Regions from separate parts of the Ferrimonas sp. genome, predicted to be linked through region 2. Evidence: riboswitches for the same ligand, from Rfam matches in the RefSeq annotation. Region 2 holds a riboswitch; each other region holds the start of a gene.
The links. A riboswitch is a leader RNA that binds a small molecule or an ion and turns the genes downstream of it on or off. The one in region 2 is predicted to bind cyclic di-GMP.
Positions count from the first base shown of each region.

Region 1: another riboswitch for cyclic di-GMP. It lies ahead of ACN0RV_RS07700 (hypothetical protein); the one in region 2 lies ahead of ACN0RV_RS01140 (hypothetical protein).
Region 3: another riboswitch for cyclic di-GMP. It lies ahead of ACN0RV_RS01755 (hypothetical protein); the one in region 2 lies ahead of ACN0RV_RS01140 (hypothetical protein).

Region 1 covers NZ_JBLXDO010000006.1:71,728-77,885, reverse strand. Annotated here, with positions in the region: gene ACN0RV_RS07715 (WecB/TagA/CpsF family glycosyltransferase) at 1-611, shown strand, start outside; gene ACN0RV_RS07710 (glycosyltransferase) at 608-1,807, shown strand; gene ACN0RV_RS07705 (HAD family hydrolase) at 1,836-3,395, opposite strand; cyclic di-GMP riboswitch class I at 3,796-3,880, shown strand; gene ACN0RV_RS07700 (hypothetical protein) at 4,332-6,158, shown strand, end outside.
Region 2 covers NZ_JBLXDO010000001.1:242,711-248,868, reverse strand. Annotated here, with positions in the region: gene ACN0RV_RS01155 (TatD family hydrolase) at 1-168, shown strand, start outside; gene hemB (porphobilinogen synthase) at 323-1,294, shown strand; gene ACN0RV_RS01145 (thioredoxin family protein) at 1,456-1,995, shown strand; cyclic di-GMP riboswitch class I at 2,189-2,268, shown strand; gene ACN0RV_RS01140 (hypothetical protein) at 2,351-4,996, shown strand; gene ACN0RV_RS01135 (DUF3718 domain-containing protein) at 5,318-5,680, shown strand; gene ACN0RV_RS01130 (CoA-disulfide reductase) at 5,724-6,158, opposite strand, start outside.
Region 3 covers NZ_JBLXDO010000001.1:365,058-371,215, reverse strand. Annotated here, with positions in the region: gene ACN0RV_RS01755 (hypothetical protein) at 199-2,226, opposite strand; cyclic di-GMP riboswitch class I at 2,309-2,389, opposite strand; gene ACN0RV_RS01750 (ClpXP protease specificity-enhancing factor) at 2,856-3,293, opposite strand; gene sspA (stringent starvation protein SspA) at 3,286-3,915, opposite strand; gene ACN0RV_RS01740 (cytochrome c1) at 4,008-4,703, opposite strand; gene ACN0RV_RS01735 (cytochrome b) at 4,703-5,914, opposite strand; gene petA (ubiquinol-cytochrome c reductase iron-sulfur subunit) at 5,917-6,158, opposite strand, start outside.

The DNA.
Region 1 (6,158 bases), on a different contig from region 2:
ATGCCCATACCATCAACCTGGCCAGACGGGATCCCGAGTATCAATCGGTACTGAACCGCTTTCTGGTGGTCAACGATGGCGTCGGCGTGGAGATCGCCAGTCGCTGGAAATATGGCCGCGGGTTCAACGAGAACCTCAATGGCACCGACTTCACCCCAAGATACCTGGCACAGAGTCGCCACCAGCTGAAGGTGTTCCTGCTGGGCGCCGATGAAGAGAGCGTCTCACGCTGCTTCTCCATCTGGCGAAACCACTACCCCCATCACCACTGGGTAGGCTACCACCATGGCTTTGCTCCCGAGGAGGCCCAGGCGGGGATCTGTGACACCATAAAGCGAAGTGGCGCCGACCTGGTGATTGTGGCCATGGGCAACCCCAGGCAGGAGCGCTGGATAGAGCACTACCAGCCCCACACCGGCGCCTCCCTGGCCATCGGTGTCGGTGCCCTGTTCGACTTTACCGCAGGCAAAGTGCATCGGGCGCCCGGCTGGATCCGGGCCATGAGGGCCGAATGGATCTACCGGTTGCTGCAGGAGCCCGGGCGCATGTGGCGCCGCTATCTGCTGGGTAACCTGAGCTTCCTGTTTAACGCCTGGGGGGATCAGTCATGACGGGCACACCCACACCCCAGATGGGCGGGCGCCGCAAGAGAGTGCTTCACCTGGCGGTGGAGTACCCCTCACTGAACCGGGATACCAACACCCCGGCGGTTCGGCATTTCATTCGCGCCAACCCACAAGTGGACTACCGGGTCTTTGCCCTAAGGCGCACCGCCAACCCTTTTGCCGTGAATGCTCTGCAGGGGGACGACCAGGGCGATCAGCATGTCACCTCGATGAAATATTGGGGCCTGCCCTTTGGATTGCTTCTGTTTATCAGCATGACCCTGGTGGCCTGGCGCATTCGCCGGATGTTACGTCAGGAAGGCCTCAGCTTTGACCTGATCCATGCTCACAAGTTTGCCTTCGAGGGGATCGCCGGATGGTGGCTGGCCCGTTGGCTAAGGGTTCCGCTGGCACTGTCGGTACGAGGCGAAGCGGAAGCCAAAATCCTCAAGTACAAGCCCCACTATGATCTGTTCTTCCAGCGGCAGCTGAAGGATGCCTCGCGAATCTACTATGTGTCCGCCTGGTTCAAACCCCTGCTCAACGCCCGATTTGACCTTCCTGCGGAGAAACAGAAACTCCTGCCCAACTTTGTCGCCGAACGCCACTGGAATACCACACCGGACTTTCAGGCCGATCGCCTTGTCTCCATCATGGATCTCAACGTGCTCAAAAAGAAGGGACTCGCCCGCCTGGTGCGGGTAGTGGCCAAATTGGCGCCCAGATACCCTGATCTGACCCTGGAGATCATTGGTGGAGGCACGGCTGCAGCCTTCGACGAAGCCAGGAAGTTGATCGACCATGCCGAGATGAGTGACAGAGTGATCCTCAAGGGCGAGATGGACAACACCAGCCTTTTGTCTGCCCTGCCCCAGTATGGGGGCATGGTGCTTCCCAGTGTCGATGAAACCTTTGGCATGGTCTACGTGGAAGCACTGCTCAGTGGCGTCCCCATTCTGCATTCCGAAGAGACCGGCATAGACGGCTTTCTCGACGATGTTCCGGCTCGCGTGGTGGCCGACCCCTACAGTGACGACTCGGTGGCAGATGCCATGGAGCAGCTACTGGAGAACCAGCGGGATTACCGTGACTGGCTGTTGGCTCATCAGGAGTTACTGGCTGAGAAGTTCAGCAGGACGCAGCACATCAACGACTACAATCGTGACTTTCAATTGCTGCCCCTAAGCAAAATGACCACCTGAATAAGTGGCTTCGACAGAGTCCCCTCCGTCAGGCTCCCTTGTCCTCCTCGACACCGGTCGGCAATACGCCGGGCTCTGCTCTGTCCGCAGGTTTAAGCGGTGCCATCGCGTCCCTGAACCCCCACACATCCTTGGCGGCACGTACCACAACATAGGCAAGAATGACCAGCGTCTGCCACTGGGTTAACTGCGACCAGCTTGTCGCACCGGATACCCAGCAGAACAGCAGCACCATAAACAGCATCAGCCCATTAAACAGGTGCAGCGGCATGCCTTTACGTTCCCCCCCAAATCGATAGGTCACATAGGGTATCCATTTGGACAGACCGTGGGTAAAGCAGAAAAGTGCCCCAACCAGCGAAGAGCTGAACACAACGAAATACCCCGCGGTTCTGGCCAGTTGCAGCAGCAGCATGGGTACCGCGCGTCCTCTCTCCCTGATGCGGTTAAACCAGAAGAAGGTGCCTCTTACCACCAGGAGCAACAGCATGAAGCTGATCCAGACCGAGAGCGTCGCTTCCATGCCCTGCATACCCGACACCCGGGGCACCCAACTGAGATCCCGCGCCAGCCAGGCGGCGGGTAGCGCCAGAGCCATGGCACACACCCAGGCAAACCAGGGTCGAAAGGCACTGCCCAGCCTGAGAAACGCCTCACTGACCTTAGGCTTGGCCTCGTAGAGCAGACCCAGCCTGTCATTCTCGGCATAGCCAATCTCATAGGCACTGAAATAGGAGAGCAGGAAGAGAAACAGGCTGGCACAGGTGAGCAGGGGCTCAGGGCTGGTTAAGCCGAACACCAACACTATGGTCAGGTAGTCATGGCCTATGACGGATCGGGTAAAGTAGCTCTCCGTGGGGCGCTTTACCTTCTTGGTATACACGAAGGGCAGCATGGGATCCATGCCTGCCCGTACAGGGCGGCTCTCTGGCCATCTGCACAGCAAGCCCTTCGCGCTGGCCTCGAGCAGATCCCTGTCCAGCATGCTGTCAGTGACGCACCAGGCTCGCCCTAACACCTTCTCACCAAGAGACAACCTGATGGATTGCGCTTTTCCTTGCTGACGGAAATGGACTGCATTGTCCAATGTTGAACTCACCTGCAATGGCCAGGGAATTTGGGCGGCTTCCAGCAAGGGCTTCACGATAAAGTCAAAGCCGTAGCTCACCAGATAGATGGGACCATGGTGACGCCGCAACGGTTCGACCAGCCTGTGGTTAACAAACCCAGGCCCCAACTGCCTGACACGTCTGACCCACAGCTTCCTGGACCAGGGAAACAGGATAAGCAAAGCTTTGACCCGATAGAGATCCCGGTAATGGCGCTGTTCAGTGCCGGTAAACCACCGCCAGGGTTGCAACACGTCCATAAATTGCAGCAGCAGAGCCACCAGCAGGGACGGCTGTACCGAAGCAATAAACTGTTCGGTGGAGTTACTGAGCCACAGGGTATCGTCCACATCCACCAAAAGAGGCGTCCCATCCGGGCAGCCCCTCAGACTGTCGACGAGTTCATCGGGCTGTACCAGAAAAGGGGGGGCATCCTTCCTTTGCTCGCATTCGCTGACCGGCACTTTTGTCTCGTCCACGAAGTCAACTCTCTGTTTCCTTTAACTGGTCTAAGTTTAGGCAGGCTGTGCTGGTCCCTCCACCTCCCGGGAAAAAACACCCTCAACCGGGCAGATCTTGTCCACACAATTCTCACAAATGAGATTCTCCCCTCACACAATGTCCGCCTAAATTAAATTTTCCCTACTGACAAAGAACCTTTTGCACATAGTAAATAACAAAATTTTTACCACTCACGGAAGTGGCTGTTTTAAGGTTAGATAAACACCACTTTGCGCCATTTTTACCCTACATTTCCAAACATTAGGTTGTTTTTCGATCATTGATTAGGCATTCTAACCTCGCCTTAGGGCACACGCGTCGCTTGCAACACATAAGGAATGTTAACCACATGTTGCGAGCGACTGTTGTAACCACGACAGCAGACAAAGGCAAACTTAGCGAAAGCTAAGGACGCAATATCTCCGGTCTAAAGACTTCGGTCCATGATAGCGGGATTACCTCATGTCGATGGTGTACTGTGGACACACAACTCCTTATTAGAATGGAGGTTGTGTCTTGTAGTCGCAGTCCCTCACTGACGTCGCCATTTTGTCTGCCCAGCTAAATTGAGGCTTGTCATTATGGCTCGGCAGTTTTATTGGGGGAAACCACTTGGGCAAGGTGGTGCGCTATCGCATGCCCTTGTTTTTGTTTTCTTTCTCTCTATTTTTTTTCCTACGACCGTAACCGCATCCAACGCCGTTCATTTCAACGGCAGCGACGCCTATTCCAAGATTGATGCCTGGCAACCCAGCGGCCCCTACAAGGTTGTCGCCTGGTTGGCCGAGCTTCATCCAACGTCCAGTAACAGGACGATCCTTCTGAGTTCATCCTCAACCACCGATTTCCTGTCATTTACCCACAGCAGCGTTCAGGGTAAATGGGGCAGCGACTATCCGGGTGTTTGGAACAAGTTGGATTTCGCCACCTCGCGCTACCTGGAGATCCAGGTGGATTACGGCAAGCTGACTGCATCCGACGGCACCTCCACCAGGAGTGTGCGCAACAAGAGCATCCAGCCCACTGCGACCGCATTTGACTGGCTCTATCGCCGCGGTTACAGCGACTTCTCTCAGGGTGCCATCCAGGGACTGGCCCTGATCGATCTGGCGAATGCCGCCAATTCCCGAGCGTTTGCCTTTCATCAGGGCAAAGGCCTGGTCGAGGTAGGCGGCAGCGCGTCCTTTGACCCTCTGGTGAACATTGGCACAGGCGACTGGCGCACCGGCCCCCATACCATCGACAACCCCGCGCCTGACCATTTTGACGATGGTCAGTGGAATGCCGCATTTGGCAACGGCGGTGTCGATCCCGTGGAGCCTACCGACCCAGTAGAGCCCACTGACCCAGTGGAACCGACCGACCCAGTGGAGCCGACAGATCCTGTCGAACCTGCGCCTTCCGGTGAGTCTACCGCTGCACGCTTTAACGGTGACAACGCCTATGGCGAGATTGCCACCTGGCAGCCAACAGGTAAGTTCCGCGTCATCGCCTACCTGAGCGAACTGGACCCCGTTGCCGATCAGCGCACCATCCTGCTCAGTGACTCCAAATCCAAGGAGTTCATCGGTCTGAACCATGGCAGTGTTCAGGGGCAGTGGAACGGCCAGTACCCCGGTATCTGGAACAAGTTCAGCTTCAACGCCACCAAGTACCTGGATCTGACCGTCGATTTCGGCAAACTGACCGCCACCGATGGTCAGGTGACTCACAGCATCAGCAACAGCGCCATCGACCCCACCAGCGTCGGCTACAACTGGCTGATGCGCCGCGGCAGCAAAGATTTCTCCCTGGCTGGCGTACAGGCGATCATCCTGATGGATCTGGTCAACCCGGAAAACTCCCGCGCCTATGGTTTTGAAAGCGACCAGGGCCTGGCGGAAGTGGGTGGCACCAGTGGGGTAAACACCCTCGCCGGCGTACAGACCGGTGACTACTCCGTGGGTACTCACCAGGTAACCAACCCCGACAGCAGTGTGTTCAGCGACGCCGAATGGCAAGCCGTATTCGGTGGCACTGACACCACTGACCCAGTTGAGCCTACAGATCCCGTTGAGCCCACCGACCCGGTTGAGCCCACAGATCCTGTTGAGCCGACTGATCCGGTTGAGCCTACCGATCCCGTTGAGCCCACGCCTCCTGCAACCACAGGTCAGGCGGTACGCTTCGACGGCGTCAACAACTTCGGTGAGATCGCTTCCTGGCAGCCCAAGGGTAAGTTCCGGGTTGTGGCCTGGCTGACCGAGCTGGACAGCGACAGCGGCGCGCGCACCTACCTGCTGAGCAATTCCGGCACCTCCGAGTTTATCGGCTTCACCCACAAAGATGTGCAGGTGAAGTACGGCAGCGACTTCCCCGGAATCTGGGGTAAGTTTGACTTCGCCGGTCAGCGTTACATCGATGTGACCATCGACTACGGCAAGCTGACCGCCAGCGACGGTGTCACCACCGCCTCTGCCAGCAGCACAGCCTTTGATCCGACTGCGGTCTCTTTCGACTGGCTCTACCGCCGCAACGGCACCTACTCCAAGGGTGCCCTGCAAGCCATCAGCCTGATCGATTACGCGGACCCTGCCAACTCACGCACCTACGCCTTCGATGCCGAGCAAGGCATGGTGGAGCTGGGCGGCAACAACGGTACTGTGCACAACACCAGCGGCTCTGATTACTTCCAGGGCAACCTGAGTGTGTCTAACCCCGAACCTACTCACTTCGACCAGGCTCAGTGGGATGCCTTCTAC
Region 2 (6,158 bases):
GCTCCCTACCTGCTCCCCAGGGATATCCGCCCCAAACCCAAGACACGGCGCAACGAACCGAGATGGCTGCCACACATCGCCAATAAAGTGGCCGAGCTGCGCAACCAAAGCGTGGATGCGCTGTCCCATCACTGTCTACAGAATGCCAAGCGCCTGTTTCAAGTGTGATTAAGCTCCTGCCTTAAGGAGTAGAGTTTGCTAATATTGACGCCGTCATATCGGCCTTGACCCCCGTCACACCGTGATCGGTCTTTGGCGATACCCCCTCATTCATAAGGAGCTGCAAGTGACCGTTGTAACCGGACCTTTTTCCCGCCGCCGTATGCGTCGGATGCGTCGCCATGACTTCTCCCGCCGCCTGATGGCCGAGAGCCAGCTGAGCGTCAACGATCTGATCTATCCGGTGTTCGTTCTGGAGGGCAATGCCCGTAAGGAAGTGGTCGACTCCATGCCTGGCGTCGAGCGTCTCTCCATCGATCTGCTGATCGAAGAGGCCCGCGAGCTGGTAGAGCTGGGTGTGCCTGCCGTAGCCCTGTTCCCGGTTACCCCTCAGGAGCAGAAATCCCTGGGTGCCGAAGAGGCCTACAACCCAGAGGGTCTGGCCCAGAAAGCGGTCCGCGCCCTGAAACGTGAGTTCCCCGAGCTGGGCGTGATCACCGACGTGGCCCTGGATCCCTTCACCACCCACGGTCAGGACGGCATCATTGACGACGAGGGTTACATCCTCAATGACATCACCACCGAAGTGCTGGTGAAACAGGCCCTGTCCCACGCAGAAGCCGGTGCCGACGTTGTGGCACCCTCCGACATGATGGATGGCCGCATCGGTGCCATCCGTGACGCCCTGGAAGAGGCGGGTCATGTGAACACCCAGATCCTGGCCTACTCCGCCAAGTACTCCTCCAGCTACTACGGTCCCTTCCGCGATGCGGTCGGTTCAGCCGGCAACCTCAAAGGTGGCAATAAGCACACCTACCAGATGGATCCCGCCAACTCCGATGAGGCCCTGCAAGAGGTGGCCATGGACATCGAAGAGGGCGCCGATATGGTGATGGTGAAGCCTGGCATGCCCTACCTGGACATCGTACGTCGAGTGAAGAGCGAGCTGCAGGTGCCCACCTTCGCCTACCAGGTGAGCGGCGAGTACGCCATGCACATGGCCGCCATCCAGAACGGCTGGCTGGACGAGCGCAAGATCGTGATGGAGTCCCTGCTCTGCTTCAAGCGCGCCGGAGCCGATGGCATCCTGACCTACTTCGCCAAACGTGTGGCCCAGTGGCTGAACGAGAAGTAAGGTAAACACCTCAATGACACAAGGGGAGCCTCGGCTCCCCTTTTCATTGCCTACCCCTGTTCGGTTTTGACCGATCCCGGTCACGTTTCCACAATTCTGGAAGAACATAGTCGACAATTCTGAGTCAGACTGATCAGCAGGATAGAGAGAATGAGAGCACCATGAAAAAGACAACTTTGCTGGCCATGATGCTGGCCCCGGCTTTGATGAGCACCTCCGCTATGGCAAACTCCGGCTGTGGTTTCGAAGAGGGCCAGAAAGGTCCCTTCGCCACCTGCACCCAAGAGGAGAAACAGGAGGTAATTTTGACCGGTGAACTGGCCATGGCCGATATTATGGAAGCGATCCCCGGCTACGGCGATAACTTCGACAGCTACGCCCCCGAATCCAAGTGGATTGATGCCCTGAAGGCGGTAGACACCCCCACCGAGATCGTAGTGATCATCGGCACCTGGTGTCCCGACTGCCATCGCGAGACCCCACGCTTTGCCAAGCTGCTGGAGCTGGTGAACAATGACAATCTGTCGGCCCGCTACATCGGTGTCGACCGCCAGAAATCCGATCCGCAGAACCTGGCTGCCGCCTACGAGTTCAAGCGTATCCCCACCTTCATGGTGATCCAGGATGGCAAGGAGATCGGCCGCATCGTCGAGACTCCTGAGCACTCCCTGGAGCAGGATCTGGCCGAAATCCTCAAATAGTCCCCTCAGGCCGAATCAGCTCAACTGGTTCGGCCTCTTAGCGCCACTTCAAACAACTGATTTGTAAAGATAATATTTACAGGCGCTCATCACTTAATCTCAGCACCAAGTACACCCACTGACACCCTCACTTCACCATGCTCTAATGGGCCCGACCCAAGATAAAACCGAGCCTTGGGTTCGATTTTCGTTACGCTGACAATGGCAAACCAACCGTGAGGTTGGGACGCAAAGCTTCCGGTCTCGCCCAGGTGAGATAGCGGGGTTTCCAGCGGAGGGCCCCTGTTTGTTTTTGGGGCTCCATACAGCCAAAGACAGCGTTTGGATAGGATCAACCATTGGAGATGGTAGATTTATGCAGTTCAAGCGCCACCTTATCGCCCTGTCCCTGACAGCGGCACTGACCCAACTCACCGCCTGCGGCGGCGGCTCCTCAGACTCCGCCCCGGCTCCGCAACCCGAACCCCAGCCAGGCCAAAGCCTTCAAGGCGCCACCGCCGATGGTTACCTGGTCAATGCCCAGGTGTGCCTGGATCTCAACAGCAACGGCGAATGCGATGCCGATGAGCCCAGCACCCTGACCCAGGCCGGAGGCCAGTACAGTTTCGAAAACCTCGATGCGGCCCTGGATCTCAGCCAGGTGCAGATGCTGGTTAAGGTGATCGCCGGCCAGACCGAGGATGAAGACAACCCGGGCGTAGTGCTGACCCAGGGCTACACCATGACGGCACCGGCCGGTGTGGTGGAGTTTGTCAGCCCCCTGACCACCCTGCTCGCCTCTGAGATGGACAGAGCCGGAGTGGACCAGGAGACCGCGGCCGCGGCCCTGGAACAGACTCTGGGCATTCTGGGCTCAGACCTGAGCCTGGTGGAAGACTACATTGCCGGCAAACAACAGCAGGCCAATGGCGACGGCTACAAACGACTGCACCGGGTCGCCCAGGTGGTCGCCCGTGTCACTGCCAAGGCGAAACACGCCGTCGAGCAGAACGGCGGCACCGGTGGTGATGCCGAAGACAACGAAGTCGCGGATGCCATCGCCGAAACCCTGACCGAAAACCTGGAGCGTCTGGTAAACCGGGTCGATGAGGCGGAAGCCAACGGCCAGGAGCCCGATGCCGACACCATCGCCGATGAGGTTGCCGGCGAGCTGCCTCTTGACCCCGAAGAGGTTCAGGACAGAGTCGAGCGCAAACGTGAGCGTGGCGACCTGGAAGAGGCCAGCCTGGTGACCCTGCTCGAGTCCGAAGGGGGCATGTTCGAACTGGATGGCCACTCCGATGTGTTCTTCGACGCCAGCACCAACCAGTGCATCAAGGAGCGCGAGCTGGGCTATCAGCAGATCCAGAAGGTCGAGTCCCTGATCACCTTTAACCGCTTCCGCTACGACGGCCCCGATGCCGGCTTTGTCGAGGTCAGCGAAGATGAACAACGCGGCATGCTGGTGTGGAAAGGGGAAGCCTGGGCAGAGATGAACGACCAGGTGGAGGTTGTCTCCCTGGAGGAGGATGGCTCCGTCATCGTCAGCTCCGATATGGATGGCCGCCAGCAGGTCTGGGCTCAGCAACTGGACCTCTCTGACCTTAAGCTGAAGCGCTACGCCAAGGGCGAGCACGAGTGGAAATCCCTGTTCAGTGGCGATCAGCTGTTCCCAGAAGGCGCCAGCGGTTACCAGATGACCTTCAAGCAGCTTGAGAGTCGCGCCATGCTGCCCTACCGGGCAGAGTGTGACGCTTCTGTTCAATGGTGCAACCAGGTGGTTCTGCCCACAGGTCCGGTTCAGACCCTGGCCGAACTGATGAATGACGCCACCACCGAAGAACCCAAGCTGGTCTACATCGGCGGTGACGACGACACCAGCCTGGCCATCGCCCTGCAGGGCTCCATCGAGGAGGACCAGGGTAAGGTACAACTCTATGTGGTTGAGCACGATGAGTGTGATGACAACGGCTGCGGCGCTCCCGAGCTGAAAGAAAACGCCGACGCCAGCTGGAGCAAGACGCCCATGGGCCTGGTACTGGACCTGCCTGAGTGGGGCCACTCCTTCACCCATCGTCGCCGCGCTCAGCCCCTTCTCACCGAGTATGAGGGCGCGGTGCGCCACGGCTTTGTTCTTGGCGAGGGCCTGACCCGCAGCGATCAGTGGGGCTTCAACCAGGTGGCCATGGACGCCTTCCTGGCCAACCTGGGTACACCTGAGCTGCGTGAAGTGGAAGACGCCGAGGAGTGTGGCTTCGAGCCTGACGACGGCCAGGAGCCCGATGATGGCGTTGAGCCCGGGGAAGAGCCAACCAACCCGGACCTGGTGGCCGATGAGACCGCCATGGCCGCCCTGGTGGGCAACCGCTACCTGGCCAAGGACAGCGACTTCGAAGCCCTGCTCCACTTTATGCCAGAGGGTCGTGTCCAGGTGTGGCTGGAGGAGATGGACTCCACTGGCGACAATACCGAAATTCTGGCCGGAAGTTGGCTCATCGACGCCCAGCATCAACTGCTGATGAAGTTTGGCGAGAATGACTGGGTACTGATCCAGCTGCCCTCAGAGGGCCTGGACGGCGACGTAATGAAGGTCACCGAAGAGGATGAAGGCCAGATTCGCGAATACAGCATGAGCCTGGTACGCCCCTTCACCCTTGAGGGACTGGAAGCGCCTCTGGACCTGCGGCTGTCTGCCACAGGCGAGGATGGCTGCGTCTTGGATCTGCACCTCAATGGGGTGGCCACAGACCAGCAGGGAACAGGCTGGGTCGATCTGGCCCAATGCCCGGACGAAGATCCCAACGCCCCCACCGCCTTCGAGATGGTCTGGTACCAGACCGGCTCCGGCCTGGAACTGAGCCCTGTTGGCCCCAATGGTGAAGCCTCACCCCAGCGTCACCACCTCTACTGGTTTGGCAGTGAAGGGACCGAACAGGTTCTGACCCGAAGCTTTGCCGTGGCCGAAGATGGCACTGCTGAGCTGGAATCTCTGGACAGTTTCCTGTTTAGCCTGATTCGCTAACATCCTCAGAAAGGGGCGGCCTGAGCCGCCCCTTTTCATTCTCCGGCTCTCCCAAGAGCCCGGCACCTCGCCCTATTGGCGCAGCGACTCCTTCGCCGCGTGCCAACTCATGCCACCGTTGATGTCAAACTGTGTCCAGCTGTAAGCGGCCATAACCAACCTCTGCGGTTTTAGGCGGCTAACCCTATGAAAGCCATCGCACCTGCCGTGAACTCCTCATATGAGCAGTCTAAGGCGGTTACAACTGCTCATCATCTGCTAACAGCTTTTCCCTGCCACTCTGCCAAGGTGTGCTTAAACCCACCCACAGAAGGACACTGGATGATGAAAGCACTGTTGATGACCGGACTGCTGGCCCTGGGCTCGCTGAGTACCGCCATGGCTCAGGACACTCAGTTTGTTGCCGCCGATGACAGAATAGAAACCCAACTCTGCCTGACCGCCGTCACCGAAAGTTGGCGTTCGATGGATCGCACCCTGAACCACTCAGGCTACAGCCTGATGCATGTCTCGCGGGCGCTGAAGTGCAATGATATCCCGGTGGCCGTGTTTGCCGCCCAGTACAATGCGGATCCCAGAATGGCCAAGCACCTGACCAAATTCAGCCGGGACACCATCAAGCAGGAGGTGGAGATCACCGACCTGACCGCCATGACCAGGACGATTCGGATAGAGGGACACTAGCCCCAAAAAAGGGAGCCTGTTGGCTCCCTCTTCCGTTCAGGCTTTACCTGGCTACGTTGCCCGCCACGTTGAGGGCGTCCCAGGTTCGGGCAAAGGGGGGCGCATAGACCAGATCCAGCATCCCCAGGTCTTCGGTGGTCAAACCGCCAACGATGGCCGCCGCCAAGGCATCCACCCTAAGCACCGCGCCCGGTCCACCGGCCACCTGGCCCCCCAACAGGCGCTTGTCCTCGGTGCGGTACACCAGCTTCACCCGCAGATCACGCTGTTCCGGCACATAGTTGGTGGTGTTCTTGTCGTTAATCACCACGGTGCTGAAGGCCAGCCCCTGAGCCTGGGCCTCCTGCTCGCTCAGGCCGGTGCGACCCGCCTCCAAGCCCAGCACCTTGACCCCGGCACTGCCCAGGGTTCCCGGGAACACCTTCTCCCTGCCACAGAGATTCTCACCGATCATCCTTCCCAGCTTGTTGGCACTGGT
Region 3 (6,158 bases), 120 kb from region 2:
TTATCCGGGAATTAATCGCAAGTGGGATTGATGGATAAATCCCACTTGGGAGAAATGAGTCACGGGGCCCGACAAGGGACCCCGTGATATATGGCGGCGCTGTGCCGGCTGGCCTGACGACTCCCGAGGGAGTCCCCCCTGAGCGATTATCCGGTCGATTCCGGTTCACGCAGGAGGTTGGCCGATGGTCATCGCCCGTTACTGCGCCTGAGCTTGCCAGTAGAGGGAGTTGGCAGCCCCCAGATAGGCGCGATACCAGCTCAGGTCCCCGTAGTGGCGCAGGATGTGGTCGGCCACCAGGCCCACCCGAGGATCCCACCCCTGAAGCTCAATCCAGTCGTAGCCTATGGCCATCTGATCCCAGGTGGAACTGACGCCGGTGCCATCCACGCCGAAACTGGCCATGGCGGGCGCCAGGAACACGCGCTCGACCAGGGCATTGGCCATGCACTGCAGAGGTTCGTCGTTGTCCAGCAGCCCCTCCTGGCGGGCCACAACCATGAAGCCAACATCCAGGTGGGCATGGTTGAAGTCCTCCATCTTGCCGCCACCGTTGGCCAGGAACTGGTAGTCCCAGTTACACAGGTTGTCGCTCTCCATCCTCAGATTGTCCATATAGAAACCGAGGATCTCCCTGGCCTTCTGGCCCAGGTCGCTGTTGGCTTGACCCCACTTGTCCAGGTAGATCATCGCCGTACCCAGGGTCATGTCGTGATTGAACGGCAGTGGGTTGGAGAACAGGCCACCGTCGCCATAGTCTTCATTCTTGTAGTTCACATAGAAGTAGGACCCCTGAATGGCACCGTTTTTGGTGGTGCTGAACGAGCTGTCGTGCGCGCGCACGATTCGCTCGGCCCGGCCTATGTAGTAATCCGCCCGCTCCATGTACTGGGTGAGGTTCTCACTCTTGATGTGATCCACCAGTCGCAGGATGCTGTTGAGGATCATACCGTCGGTCAACGCCTCATTTCTCCAGGCACCGTTATAGGGACGACGCCAGCCAGGTACCGGCAGACCCGGAGTATTCAGGTACAGCTTGGGTGCCAGTCCTTCATAGGGCTCGTTGTGGATATTGAGCTCACCACGTTCAACCCGCTTCTCATCGGTGTAGTTGAACATGTGATCAGCCAACTCCACCGCATAGTCCAGATACTTGGTGTCACCATAGGTCTCGGCCATACGCACATAGGCGCGCATCCAGTAGTGACCCTGCCAGGCAAACTTCTTCTCGTCGTTGCCATTGGTGGTTCCGATAAGCGGACGCTGATTTGGATAGCTCTTGTCGAACTGAGCATCCCAGTCCGCCTGACTGGCCACATGGGGCACCGGTGCCGACACGTTGGAGGTGATCGCCTGCCAGTCGCCGCTGTCCAGCCCGTGCAACAGATGGGTGCCCTCGGCACCGTCACCTGAGGCCACCACACCCTGCCCCTGCTCGAAGGTCAGGGTCCGGGTCTTCTCCGCATTGTCCAGATCGACCAGCGCCAGAGCCTGCAGTCCGCCACTGGAGTAGCTGTCATTCAGGCGATAGATCCAGCGGTAGGTCGCCGCATCGGCATCCACTGCGCCATCGCTGATGCTGGCCTGACTCTCGCCATCGGACGCGCTGAGCTTACCGTTGTCCACGGTGATCTCCACATAGCGGGTACGATTGAACTCGAACGGGCCGGTGAGCAACACGGTGTTGCCGTTCCATCGGCCTTCGACGCTGTTGTGGCTGAAGGAGAGGTAGTCTCCGTCATCCGCCGACACCAGTACGGTGCTGGCCGCAGGATCGCTGTTCACGTCATCCAGCCAGGCCACCAGCCGGAATTCACCATCGGCACGCCAGTCGGCAATCTCGCCATAGGCACCCTGGCCATCAAAGTAGACCGCATCGCCCTGCAGTACAGGCGCCACCTCGGGATCCGGCTCTGGCTCCGGATCCGGGTCTGGCTCGGGATCCGGGTCCGGCTCGGGATCCGGGTCCGGCTCAGGATCCGGGTCCGGGTCCGGCTCAGGATCCGGGTCCGGCTCGGGGTCCGGGTCCGGCTCTGGGTCTGGATCCGGGTCCGGCTCAGGATCTGGGTCAGGAATCACCGGCGGCGGCTCCGGATCCGGGTCCGGATTGCTGCTGTCCCCTCCTGAACCGCCACAGGCGCTCAGGGTAAAAGTAAGAAGTGCTGCCCCAAACAAGCTCTTCAACGGTACGATGCCGTTGTTAATCTGTTCTTGTTGCCGATTCAAGTCTGATTTCTCCAACTGTCGGCAGATAAGAGGCGTGCGCAGGCAGGGACTTCAACCCGGGAAGGAAGACCGATGCCAGACATGAGGTAGTCCCGCTGTCTTGCCACTGATGGTAAGACCGGTGACTTTGCGCCTCCCACAAAGGGAGTTGCCTTTATCTGCTGTCTGATAATTGAGTGTTGAACTGGTGTCCCCAACCGGGGATGCACCGAAATAACTGGGGAACAGAATACTGATCGACCACTTTCTGGACAAACCACTCAAATTCACCAAGTTGACTTGAAAAGAGGACCATTTCTGAGTGATTTATGACCTTGTTTAACCAAACTTTAGAAGGAGGTTAAACAGAATGTCGAACGTGGAATTGATGAAAGATAAGGGTAAGCAACTGGGATATTGAGCATTTCTCTTGTGCTGACGGGCGAGAACACAAGGCTCGTCTCTTGCTGGAAAACTTTAGTCCATAAAGGCAATTTTGCGATCCAGATCACACCAAAGGGATCGGTTACAATTCGTTCAGCTTGAAGCACGGAGTTATCCCGAACCTTTGCTCCGGATTCCCGAACAAAGTTCATGGAACTTTCCATGAAAAGGACAATAAAAAACGCGGCCATGGCCGCGTTTCGTCTTTATTTGATCACTCGTAAGCTGGGGCGCCCCTTCTGCGGAGCCTCCGGCTTGGGTTCAGCCTCTGTGGCCGACGGTTCCGGCAGGGGCGCATCATCGCCCTCGAGCACCTGCTCGTACGCCTCTTCCGGCGGGAACAGGGTGCCAGCTCCGTTCTCGCGGGCGTAGATCGCCTCGATGGCGTACAGGGGCAGGACCAGGGCCTGGGGCTGTCCACCAAAGCGGGCATTGAACCGAACCTCATCGATGCCCAGCTGAAGATTCCCCACAGAGTGAGGCGCCACGTTCAGCACGATCTGGCCTTCCTTCACATACTGACGAGGAACGACCACACCGGGCAGATCCGCATTGACCGCCAGGTGGGGGGTCAGACCGTTGTCCACCAGCCAGTCATACATCGCCCGCAGCAGGTAGGGGCGTTGAGGGCTCAGCTCAGACACCGATGCGCAGCTCACGCTCGGCTTCAGTCAGGGAAGCCTTGAAGGACTCACGCTCAAATACGCGGGTCATGTAGGCTTTGACCTCGTTGCTGCCGCGACCGCTCACTTCGATACCCAGCTGAGGCAGACGCCAGAACAGGGCCGCCAGGTAACAATCGACCAGGGTGAACTCCTCACTCATGAAGTAGGGAGTCTCGGCAAACACGGGCGCCAGTCCCAGGATGCTTTCAGTCAGCTCTTTGCGGGCCGCTTCCGCGCGGTCTCCACGCATGATGCGCTCGGCCAGGGCATACCAATCTTTCTGGATGCGGTACATCATCAGACGGCTCTGGCCACGGGATACTGGGTATACCGGCATAAGCGGTGGATGAGGGAATCGCTCGTCCAGGTACTCCATGATGATGCGGGAGTTATACAGAACAAGCTCGCGGTCCAGCAGGGTCGGTACGCTGTTGTAGGGGTTCAACTCCACCAGCTCATCCGGCAGATGGTTGGGGTCAACCTGAATCACCTCGACACCCACGCCCTTCTCAGCCAACACGATGCGCACTTGGTGGCTGTACAGATCACTAGCACCGGAAAACAGTGCCATTACAGAGCGCTTATTGGCAGCAACAGCCATCGAATCCTCCAAACTCTTTCAGAAACGGTAAAACAGTTGGGGGCGAGACCGCCCCCAACTGCGCAAGAGGTAGATTGTAACCTTATTGGCGTTTAGTGTACATCACGCCAGTATTCCTTCTTCAGCAGGTAGGCCACGATGAAGAAGATAAACAGGAAACCCAGTACCCATTTGCCCAGACGTTCACGCTCCAGCTTGACCGGTTCACCGGTGTACGCCAGGAAGTTGGTGATGTCACGGACATACTGATCGTACTCCTCGGCGGTCAGAGTACCGCCGGTGGCCACAATGGTGCCATCCTCCTGCAGAACCGGAGTGCCTTGCAGCCCCTCCAGAACATGGGGCATGCCCACGGCAGGGAACACCAGGTTGTTGACACCGAATGGACGGCTCTCATCCACATAGAAGGTCTTCAGATAGGAGTAGATCCAGTCAGGACTTCTCAGACGGGCTTCCAGAGTCAGATCCGGTGGCGCCGCGCCAAACCATTGGGCACCGTCATCACCGCTCAGGGCAGAAGTGATCTGCTCACCCACCTTGGCATCGGTGTGAATCAGGGCGCTGACCTCATCTGCGGTCATCTCCAGATCGTCGGCGATGCGCTGATAGCGCTGGTACTGCAGGCTGTGACAGCCACTGCAGTTATCCATAAACGCCTGGGCACCACGCTTGAGAGAGTCCTTGTCAGTCAGGTCGATGTTGGCGCTGACCACGTGTTCATTGCTGCCGCCGGCGGCGTAAGCCAGGGCCGGCAGGCAAGCGATCAATACTGCGAATACCTTTTTCATTAGCCTGTCACCCTCTCTGGAACCGGTTTGCACTTTTCGTTCTTGCTGTAGACAAACAGCAGCACGAAGAAGCCGAAGTAGCCCAGGGTACAGACTCGGGCCAGCAGGGTCAGGGCAGGAGTTGCCTGTACTGCGCCCAGGTAACCCAGGATGATGAAACACACCACGAATTGGGCCAGGTTCAGCTTGTGCAGACCGCTACGGTAGCGGATGGACTTCACCTTGCAGCGATCCAGCCAGGGCAGCACGAAGAGTACGCCGATGGCCGCACCCATGCCGACCACACCCAGCAGTTTGTCTGGAATGGCGCGCAGGATGGCGTAGAAGGGGGTGAAGTACCAGACCGGAGCGATGTGCTCAGGGGTCTTCAGCGGGTTGGCCGCCTCGAAGTTAGGACGCTCCAGGAAGTAACCACCACCCTCAGGCATAAAGAACAGCACGTAGCAGAACAGAATCAGGAAGCCCGCTACGCCCATGATGTCCTTCACGGTGTAGTAAGGGTGGAAGGGAATTGCATCCACAGGCCAACCGTCAGGGCCCTTGTTCTTCTTCACTTCGATGCCGTCAGGGTTGTTGGAACCCACTTCGTGCAGGGCGATGATGTGCAGGAACACCAGCACCACCAGCACCAGAGGCAGGGCAATCACATGCAGGGCGAAGAAGCGGTTCAGGGTGGCACCGGACACCACGTAGTCACCACGGATCCACAGGGTCAGGTCATCACCAATCACCGGAATGGCACCGAACAGGGAGATGATCACCTGGGCACCCCAGTAGGACATCTGACCCCAGGGCAGCAGGTAGCCCATAAAGGCTTCGGCCATCAGGATCAGGAAGATCAGCATGCCGAAGATCCACAGCAGCTCACGAGGCTTCTGATAGGAGCCGTACATCATGCCGCGGAACATGTGCAGGTACACCACCACGAAGAAAGCGGAAGCGCCGGTGGAGTGCATGTAACGCAGCAGCCAACCGTACTCCACATCACGCATGATGTACTCCACAGAGGCGAAGGCGCCTTCTGCGGTGGGCACGTAGTTCATGGTCAGCCACACACCGGTGAGCAGCTGGTTTACCAGTACCAGCATCGCCAGGGAGCCGAAGTAGTACCAGAAGTTGAAGTTCTTAGGAGCGGGATACTGGCCAACATGCTTGTTGTAGGTGGCCGTCATCGGGATCCGCTCGTCGATCCAGTCAATGATCTTTTTCATAATCAGGCCGTCCCCTTCTCAATACCGACCAGAATGGTGTTCTCATCCACATAGGTGTGAGGCGGAATCACCAGGTTCAGCGGGGCAGGTACGCCCTGGAACACCCGACCGGCCATATCGAACTTGGAGCCGTGGCAGGGACAGAAGAATCCGGAAGCAACGCCTTCGACCTGTTGGCCAAAGGTGTCAGGTTGATAGGTTGGGGAGCACCCGAGGTGGGTACACAGGCCTACGGCCACAAAGT